DNA from 3 places in the Marinomonas phycocola genome. Region 1 is predicted to be linked to each of the others. Evidence: predicted binding sites of a transcription regulator. Region 1 holds the regulator's gene; each other region holds the start of a gene.
What was found. The regulator PhoB, encoded in region 1, activates phosphate uptake and scavenging genes when phosphate is short. The targets are predictions, from matches to a motif close to TGTCATANNNNTGTCANA.

Region 1 (3,288 bases):
TTCCTATTACTTGAACCGAATTAACGATGGCTCTGATAAGCTCATGCACATCATGCCATTGGTCGGTTTCTCTTTTGTCATTACTTTCCAATCTGGATAACAGCAGAAGATCTTCAATGAGCTGCTCCATGCGATCCGATTGTTCTGTCATATTGACGACGCCTTTCTGCATGCTTTTAGGAAGGGTGTCTTTAAACATGTCTAGGGTCTCTAAATATCCTTTAATCACGGTTAATGGCGTTTTAAGCTCATGAGACGCATTAGCGACAAAGTCTTTACGCATTTCTTCTAATAAGTGTAGGTTAGTAATGTCTCGAATAAAAATAAGGTGATCGTTTTTATCGTACAATGTGGTTTGAATTTCTAAGTACATGCCTTTTGATTTTGGTGATTTAATAATCAAAGGGTCTGAGAAGCGTTTTTGAGTAAAATAGCGAAAAAATTCAGGGCTACGCACAATATTGGTAATTGGCTGCCCCCTATCTACAGGCTTCATTAGGCCTAAAAATTGACCTGCAGATTCATTCCACCATTCTAAATTTCCCAAATTATCCGCCATGATGACGCCTTCTTTGAGAGCCGAAGTGGAGTTTTCTATACGAGATAGGGCGCGCCGCATACGCTTCTTTGATTTCCGTTGCTTTTTTTGCAAACGATGAACAGCATCAAATACATCACCCCAAATACCAGAAGCTTCTGGCGGTAAGGACTTGCCAGAGCGACGAATCCAACTGTGAAACTGATAAAGTTGGTGCAGGTTGGAGCAAAGGACAATTAGAACAAATAGAAACAGACATAAGAACACTCTGCCTGTTAAAAAGCCGATAGTTAAACTGACAAGAAGCCCTAAAGACCAACGTATAAAAGCGTGCTGCCAAACTTTCTTCATAATTTATTGAACTGTTCGTTTACTTGAAAATCGATACCCTGTACCGCGTACTGTTTGAATTAAGTAGTCGTGGCTTTCACCAATGGCTTTACGCAGGCGTCGAATATGTACATCAACAGTACGCTCTTCAACGTACACATTGCCTCCCCAAACTTGATCCAAAAGCTGAGCTCTGGAGTACGCTCTTTCTTGGTGAGTGATCATAAATTTAAGTAAACGGTATTCCGTTGGACCCATTTCTAGAGGAGTCGAACCAATGGTAACACGTTGACTTATTGGATCTAAGAGCAAACCATCGACTTCAATGGGTTCATCGATGCCTTGAGGGTTGGCCCGTCGTAATACGGCTTTTAAACGTGCCACCAGTTCACGTGGTGAGAAAGGTTTGGTTATATAATCGTCAGCACCTATCTCTAATCCTTGTATTTTATTGTCTTCTTCGCTTTTTGCTGTGAGCATAATAACTGGGATTTCAGAAGTTAGAGAGTCTCGTTTGAGCCTACGAGTTAATTCAATGCCACTGCCGCCAGGCATCATCCAGTCACATAAAATGAGATCTGGTCTATGATCAATAATGATTTCATAAGCTTGTTGACTATTTTCCGCTTCAAAATAATCATATCCAGCCATTTCTAATGCAATAGCAATCATTTCACGAATCGATGATTCATCATCAATAATTAGTACGGTTTTGCCAGCCACGGAATCTACTCCCAAATGATAATCGCTCTATTAGAACGCTCAAATATGACAATTAGATGAAACTGTCATAATTTGTATCTTAGTTCATACAATATAGTTTAAGACAATACCGATAAACACACAGTACCCAATGCGATTATTATCTAGAAAAGCTTTGAAGCAGGCGTTTCTTTCTCGTGTCCATGTTTGCTTTAGTTGCAGAGAAAAGAGTAGGGCTGCGACAGCAAGGCTAACAAAGTACGGCCAATTTAGAGACTCTAACACCCCAACCCATATCAATAGAGAAAGCGCTAACCCTTGTAGCAACGAAATAATAAATAAATCATTCTGTGCAAATAGAATGGCGGTTGATTTGATGCCTATTTTTAAATCATCATCTCGATCAACCATTGCATAATAGGTGTCATAAGCAATGGTCCAAAAAGCGTTTGCTACAAAAACCATCCATAAAGTTGGATCACCTAACGACCCTCCTTGAGCACTGTAAGCCATTGGAATAGCCCAAGAAAATGCCAATCCAAGAAACAGTTGAGGGAGGTATGTGTAACGCTTCATAAAGGGGTAGAGGGCGGCTAATCCAAGGCCAATAAAAGACAGTAAAACGGTTTGAGTGTCCGTCATTAAAACCAATAAAAAGCTGGCTAAACAGAGAACAGCAAACAGCAATAGCGCTTCTTTTTCAGTAACCAATCCAGAAGGAATGGGACGGTTTTTAGTGCGTTCAACGGATCCGTCTATATGTCTGTCAGCGTAGTCGTTAATGACACACCCTGCGGAACGCATAAAGAAAACACCTAGTATAAAAATAATAACAACCTTCCACTCTGGGCTGCCATTACTTGCAAGCCAAATTCCCCACAATGTTGGCCACAGAAGCAGTAATGAGCCGATAGGTCGATTAAAGCGTGTAAGCTGAAGATAGGCGTCTAATTTAGTCATGATGTTTGCTTTTTTATCGGTAATTGAGCGATGGATGGTAAGAAGGCTTCACTAACCAGAACCCTTCTATTGTATTGTTTAAAAACGGATCGTCTGGCCCAAACATCGTCGTCGATATGATGAAAAAACGTTTTTGGGAGAAGGGCTATTTCAATAGGGCTTCGTATGAGAGCCTTATTTTTAAAAAGATACCCACCGAGGGATTGTTTCTTGAGCTTGCTTAAATAGCGCCAATGTCCAACAAGTGCTTTTGCCGGAATGATGGTTCGTGCATAAATAACGGCAAGGCCATCGACTTTTAAGATGACTTCTCTCACTCTGACGGCTTCTCTTGGGCGTAATTCGAGTGTCCAGCGCTCTCTTTGAGTGGGTTTCCCCCATGTGTCCTGTATGACTTCTACAGAGAGCTTCCCTACGCTTTCTAACAGTGCGGTTAATGACCCAGGCTCGCTTAACCAACGTTTTAAATACCTTGGTATTGTGTCCGTACGTGCCTGAGATAATGGTTGCCAATGGTAATCAAATTGTTGGGTAGCATTGAAATTTAGCACCAAGAATTCTCTTTATTGTTCAATATGATACTTGTTAAAACAGTCAGCTCATTCTTAATTGTGTAGTAGGCTAACCATTTCCTGCAATTCGTTAGAGGACGATTGTACTTCTTGATAGGCACAAAGGCACTCTTCTTCTGACAGTCCAATGGTCTTGGATAGATGTGCAGTGATGGTTTGATGGTGGCAAAGGTGATGGCTGCATTG
Region 2 (3,288 bases), on a different contig from region 1:
GATATTTTTTGTATACCAGATCTGAGCATTATTAACGATTTGGATAGAAGGATCATCTTGTACTAATGCAAAGAAGCTGTTGATATCCGATGTGGTTTCACCCACTTTACGGCGCATATACTCTAATGCGCCCTCATGCTCACTCCGAACTGCATCATTAATGCTTTCATCCGCGTCTACAAGAGGCAATTTCTTACGTCCATCTCGACGGTAAATCGCACGCACAGAGGCCGTACCGTCTTTCACTTTCCAACCCTCTCCATTTGGTTCAAGTATTAGATCAACCACACCTAAATGACTGCCCCAAAAACCTGGCATTGTTGCAGGTACGCCAAATACCGTACCTTTTTCGCCATCAACACCTTCGTAGGATTCAATTGTCTTATCACCAGGAAAAATACGATGTGAATGACCAAATAAGATTGCATCAATCCCCTCTACTTTGGCTAAATGGTAGCTGGCATGCTCTTCTCCTTTTTTATGTGGGTTGTTATACATGCCACTATGAGGAATCGCGACTACAACATCAGCCCCTTTTGCTTTCATTTCAGGAATGTATTTTTTAGCACTTTCTACGATGTCTTTCGCAATCACTTTACCCGTTAGATTGTCTTTATCCCAGTTCATGATCTGCGGTGGTGTAAAGCCAATGTAGCCAATTTTTATTGTTTGTTCGTTGCCTTCACTATCAATTACTGTTTTTTCTTTGATAATGTATGGTTGGAAATAGGGCTGATCATTATCAGGATTGCCATCACCATCATCGACATAAACATTGGAAGATGTATAAGGAAAATTCGCACCGTGTAGCGATTTCGCAAGGAAGTCTAATCCAAAGTTAAACTCATGATTACCTATATTACCTACATCGTAATCTAATAAGTTCATCGCTTTAAATGCTGGGTGAACTTCACCAAAACGAAGAATACGGCCCTTTGCCATAAAATCCCCTAAAGGCGTTCCTTGCAATAAATCACCGTTATCAACAAGTACTGAATTGTCTACTTCTGCTCGTGCTTGTTTAATCAATGTAGCCACACGAGACAAACCCACTGAGTTACTCTGCTTATCACCGTAATAATCATAATCTACCAAGTTCATATGAATATCCGTTGTTTCCATTACTCGTAAGTCAATGGTTTGAGCATGTGCTAATCCAGCTACAGTCAATGCTGTAAAAGATGCAATTGCCGTTTTCAAAAAAACCGTTGGTTTCATGCTTTCTCTCCAAGATTCGTTTTTTATAATAAGCTTTAAATGTGTTACTTTTGACCAAAAAGACAGGTTACCAATAGAGTAAAATAATGTGAACGAAAAAGATGACATTATGATTACACAAGCGAAACATTCATACAGTACAACGCCTGTATATTAGCGTTTTAACCAGCGCCACACGAAAATAATATTCACTAAAGCACTCGCAATATAAGTGTACGCACACGCCTTCAATATTCGCTTGACTGCGGGTATATCTTCTTTATGAATGTAATCCCCTTCGACTAAAATAGGTAATGCCTTGCGAAAACTGGCATCCATTTCTTCGGGTAAAATAACAATGTGTATGAGCACTCCTGCAATACCAGTTAAACCAACAGCCAATACATGAAGTGGCACAGCATAAGGAAGCTGTAATAAGGCGGTAATAACAGGCCAGCCAAACAACACTATTGAACCCGCTTTTCTAAAAAAGTGCGCTAAGGGTAAGTATCGTAAACGTAAATTCGTTATTTTTTCTTTCTTACCATATTGAATTGCATGGCCAACTTCATGAGCTGCAACCGTAATCGCAGTAAGAGATTGTCCATAAAAGTAACTCGGGCTTAAGCGTACGCTGTTGGCTCTCATATCATAATGATCTTTGCCTTCTGTCGTCTGCTCTACTTTGATATTTAGCTCAAAACGATTTGCTAAATGCTGAGCAAACTCCCCTCCCGTTCCAGGGAAATCTTTACGATGGAATGCATAACGTTTTAAGGTGTACCTCACCCACAAGCTCGGTGCAAAAATAAGAAAAGCAAAAATAATAAAAGCGATAATCCACACAATAAAACCTTTTACCTAATATAAAACAACATTGAATTAAAGAATCAGAAAATTTACATCTGCCTTATTTTATACTAATACAAATGGTAGCATTGATTTCATTATACTCATCTTTTATGCGCTTTCTTCAAATACATTTAGATGATTTAACCAAATTATTTTCCGATTGTTACACAGTATTCACACATGAAAAACCCATTTATTATTCCTATATTAAGCATACTAAAAGAGCATAAAGAAGGGTTACCAGAGTTCGATATAATACGTACTCTAAAATCCCAATTTCCCGATTTTTCTACATTAGCTACAGACGCTAATCTCTGCTTATTTAGACAACATTTTCTCGTCATGAACGCCTTATATCAATTACAAACGCAACTTTGGCAGGACGAGAAACTGAAACTGTCCATCTCTCCTATGCATATCCAAATTGATTTTTCCTATTTAAACAAGCTGCCTCCCTCTAAGCATGATGAAAAAATACAAGGAACAAACGTTAACCACTCTGCTGAAGTAAAGCTGGCCAATTACTACTTAGATTGGAGTGAATACACAGATACGGATGAAGCCGAAGTAAAATTACTTTTAGATAATTTTTTTAAAGGAATGCAGCATCCAATCAAATTTGATCAAGCCTATAAAACGCTAAACCTACCTAAAGATGCGACCTATTCTGAAATAAAAAAACAATATCGATCACTAGCAAGCCAAGCTCATCCAGATAAAGGAGGATCTTCTACAAAATTTATTGAACTACGAGAAGCATTTGAACTGCTTTCTCATCATAAATCAGCGCAAACATAAATGAATACGAAATATCATATTACAAACCGTAAATATTGATATAACTTAAAAACACAAATTCTCACTGTAATATATATAAGATTCGTTCTACAATTAATCACTTCACTTATTCCATAATGTTATTTAATCAAAGGCCGTCTAGCATGATGAGGTTTGTATTAAGTATTGCTTTTATTTTTCTATCATTGAATGTCAATGCTTTTGATATACCTGAACCAGATGGCACTTATATCACTCAAGATCTACCAACTTGGATTGAATCAACGCCACTGCCTCCTGAAGAAGTATTATTACAACCTTTTAACCCAGATAGCTTCCCAACTTATACTAGTTTTTCAAATAAGACATTTTGGCACAAGCTCTCTTTTCCTCCTTTTCACGACGAAATAAACCAAACTTTTTACTTAAAAGTCAGCAACTTCATGATAGATGAACTAAATT
Region 3 (3,288 bases), on a different contig from region 1:
GAGAAATAGCAATAACACTTGAGCGTGGTGTTGAATCACCACCTTCAGGCCAATTTGAGTTACCTCTTTCACCTGGGTGTTGAACACTAATAAACATTGTCTTACGGTCCGAACTCCACGTAGCCCCTGTTATTTCACATTCTTTTGGCCCAACTAAAAAGCGGCGAATTTCACCTGTCTCAGTATCAGCAACCAACATTTGGTTATTACCTTGACCTTTAAAGTCATCTTTATTTGAGTAATTACCATCTGTCTGAATCCACAACAAACCTTTCGAATCAAACTTAAGCCCATCAGGTGAATTAAACATATTGTCTTGATTAATGTTTTTAGAACCAGCATAAGCATCATCATATACAGCTGGGTTACCAGCCAATAGGAACAAGTCCCAATTAAACTCGGTTGCGGTATGATCCTCATTTATTGGCTTCCATCGAACAATTTGACCAAAGTTATTTTTCATACGAGGGTTTGGGCCAACAGCTGGCGTCTCATCACCACCAGCATTGGTTTTAACTCCACGGTTTTTATTATTGGTTAAACAGCAATAGGCTTCCACTTTATTAGGATTAGCCGCGACCCACTCAGGGCGGTCCATCGTAGTTGCCCCAACTTTAGACGCCGCTATACGAGTATGAATAGCAATCTCAGACTCTGTCATACCTGTTGTCTCTGGAGTAAGCGCCAACCATTCACCTTTGTTGTTCTCATGAAATTTAGCCACAAATAAAGTGCCTTTAGAAAGCAACTCTGAATGATCACCACCAGCAGAGTATTTACCTTCAGAAACAAAGCGATATAAAAATTCCCCTCGTTCATCATCACCTAAATAAACAACGACATGCCCATTTGCAGCAATAGCAACTTCCGCATTCTCATGTTTAAAACGCCCTAATGCAGTACGTTTTTTTGGCATAGAATTTGGATTAGTTGGGTCGATCTCAACAATATACCCAAAGCGATTTGGCTCATTTGGGTTCTTAACTAAATCAAAACGATCATCGGCCATAGCCCATTTGTAGCCACGGTCTTTAAGACTCACACCGTAACGACCTAGTTCAGGGCTAATTTGATAATTGGCATCACTAGCAGAAAAATAGCCATTAAAATTTTCTTCACAAGTTAGATAAGTTCCCCATGGCGTTTGACCATTGCCACAATTATTCCATGTGCCTTTTGCAACAACGCCTTTAGGATCAGCAGACGTTTGCATTAATCTATGACCACGAGCAGGCCCTGTGATTTCCATTTCAGTATCTGCAGTAATACGGCGGTTATAAATAGAGTCTTTAACGATCCCCCATTTGCCGTCTTGTTGATTAATTTCCACTACAGATACACCGTGAGCCGCTTTTGATTTACGAATATCATCTGCGGTTGTTGGTACACCGTCTGCACGATTCGCAAGTAATGTTTTAGAGTTAGTGTATTCATTATTTACTACAAGTATGTTTTTACCATTATGTCTAAAGAACGACATACCATCACAGTGATCACCAAATGCCATTTCCTGTGACGCACCGGTTCCACCTGTAGAAGTATTCAATTCTGGCGCATTAGACCAAAGAGGGTCGCCCCATGAAGCAACCACTTGCCAACTGTATCCTTCAGGAACCGTAATAGTGTCAAGAGCATTGGCTTTCACCATTTCAAATGCTAAACGGCTATGTCCATGACCATGATGAGCAGCAATAGCATTCGTTGCTGTTAACGTTGTAGAACCCATTACAAATGCAGTTGCACCAAAAGCAACACCACCGCCTAGAAAAGATCGACGAGATAAAGAAGCTTCAGCAACTTCATCAAAATCAACAACCGCTGGCGCAGGGCGAACCAATTCATCAAATTCATCAAAGCCAATTTCTAGATCATTTTTTGTGGTCATCTCTCATTACTCCAATACATAATTAAATTATCAAGCAGTAACACACTTGCACATGTGCTTATGCTCAATGTAGTGGATCAATATTTCATCTAAGTGACAGTTTTATGAAGTATTAGTAAAAAGGCAAACTATAAGAATAAACTGTTGGCTGAACAAGTGAGGAGGATTTATAGACTGTAAGGAAGACGGAATATGAATAGAAAAAACGTAGAGAGTAAGTAAATACTCACACCCTACGCTCTTTATAAATTAATTTTGTAACAACGTATCTAATTGAGAATAACCACGCTTTAGCCAAATTTTCATTCTTTGCCTTTCTGCAATATTCATCAAACGTCTGTCGTTTGCTACCGCCCAAAAGCTAGAATTATTAAAATCTATTTTCTGTGTCAGTTTTGTTTGTAATTTTGCTAATTCAAAGAACTCCGCCTCTCGTTCAACCGCTTTCATATAAGTTGCTGATTTGTGGAAGCGAGTAAAGTTCTCACCACGCCCTAAGTTTTGCACAACAACAAAAGCCAGCTCAGGCTGTGTGTACTTCGTTAACAAAGCGTCTAATAAGGTAACTGAATCTGCTCCATCATCCATTACATGCCACAAATATACCTGACATCCCATTTCATCAAGTAAATTAAATACATCCGTTTCTTCAATCCATACCCCTAATGACTGAGACGTTTGAGCGGCTAAATCAATAATCAGATCATGATCAGGGTTTTCTTCTACCGCCATAAGCATCCCATCAAGACTGTCTTCTTCCCCAACTATAATCGGTGAGGCAAATTCAGAATAAAAGCGCGAGAAGGTTCCATGAGATGAGTCACAGTCAAAACCAACAAACGGCATATCTTGATCAATATAGTATTGAGCAAGCAATCTTGACGTCATAGACTTACCAACACCGCCTTTTTCGCCACCAATAAAATGAACTTTACTCATGCTATCCTCCATCTGGATAAAACCAATTCAGAATAATCTAATGACAACTTAATTAATATCAATGTTAAAACAATCTGAATACAGCTCTTTAATTTAAACGAATTGAATAATTAAATGCCTTCATAAAATAGCAATAAATAAGACGATTTAACATTTTTTTGTAATCTAATAAAATCAGATGACAAAATTTCATTCTAAATTATATTGCATTTACTTATGAGCGAAAGCGGTTTTATTACAATCGCCTTCGATTTTATCTTTTTCTTCTAATAAAATCTCTTCTGTAAATTGCCCCATAAAACAACAACAAATACCTTCACCTATCATTGTTCTTGGCCCTTCAGGATGACCAATATGTTTATACACACCATGGCTGTGACCGTGAGTATGGTCATGTGAATGACTGTGACTGTGAGCATGTGAACGGTCGTGAGCATGTGAATGACTTTGAGAGTGGCCGTGGG

Region 2: ACMUMJ_RS15270 (bifunctional 2',3'-cyclic-nucleotide 2'-phosphodiesterase/3'-nucleotidase) is a predicted target of PhoB. The motif match lies at 1,319-1,336, and genes of this name have one in related genera.
Region 3: ACMUMJ_RS03310 (PhoX family protein) is a predicted target of PhoB. The motif match lies at 1,978-1,995, and genes of this name have one in related genera.

What each region holds. Positions count from the first base shown of each region.
Region 1 covers NZ_JBLIXL010000005.1:75,095-78,382, forward strand. Annotated here, with positions in the region: gene phoR (phosphate regulon sensor histidine kinase PhoR) at 1-889, opposite strand, end outside; gene phoB (phosphate regulon transcriptional regulator PhoB) at 893-1,591, opposite strand; gene ubiA (4-hydroxybenzoate octaprenyltransferase) at 1,676-2,530, opposite strand; gene ACMUMJ_RS05495 (chorismate--pyruvate lyase family protein) at 2,527-3,081, opposite strand; gene ACMUMJ_RS05500 (HDOD domain-containing protein) at 3,136-3,288, opposite strand, start outside.
Region 2 covers NZ_JBLIXL010000028.1:34,172-37,459, reverse strand. Annotated here, with positions in the region: gene ACMUMJ_RS15270 (bifunctional 2',3'-cyclic-nucleotide 2'-phosphodiesterase/3'-nucleotidase) at 1-1,218, opposite strand, end outside; gene ACMUMJ_RS15265 (zinc metallopeptidase) at 1,372-2,043, opposite strand; gene ACMUMJ_RS15260 (DNA-J related domain-containing protein) at 2,230-2,847, shown strand; gene ACMUMJ_RS15255 (EAL domain-containing protein) at 2,991-3,288, shown strand, end outside.
Region 3 covers NZ_JBLIXL010000003.1:64,113-67,400, reverse strand. Annotated here, with positions in the region: gene ACMUMJ_RS03310 (PhoX family protein) at 1-1,885, opposite strand, end outside; gene ACMUMJ_RS03305 (P-loop NTPase family protein) at 2,135-2,824, opposite strand; gene ACMUMJ_RS03300 (sirohydrochlorin chelatase) at 3,035-3,288, opposite strand, start outside.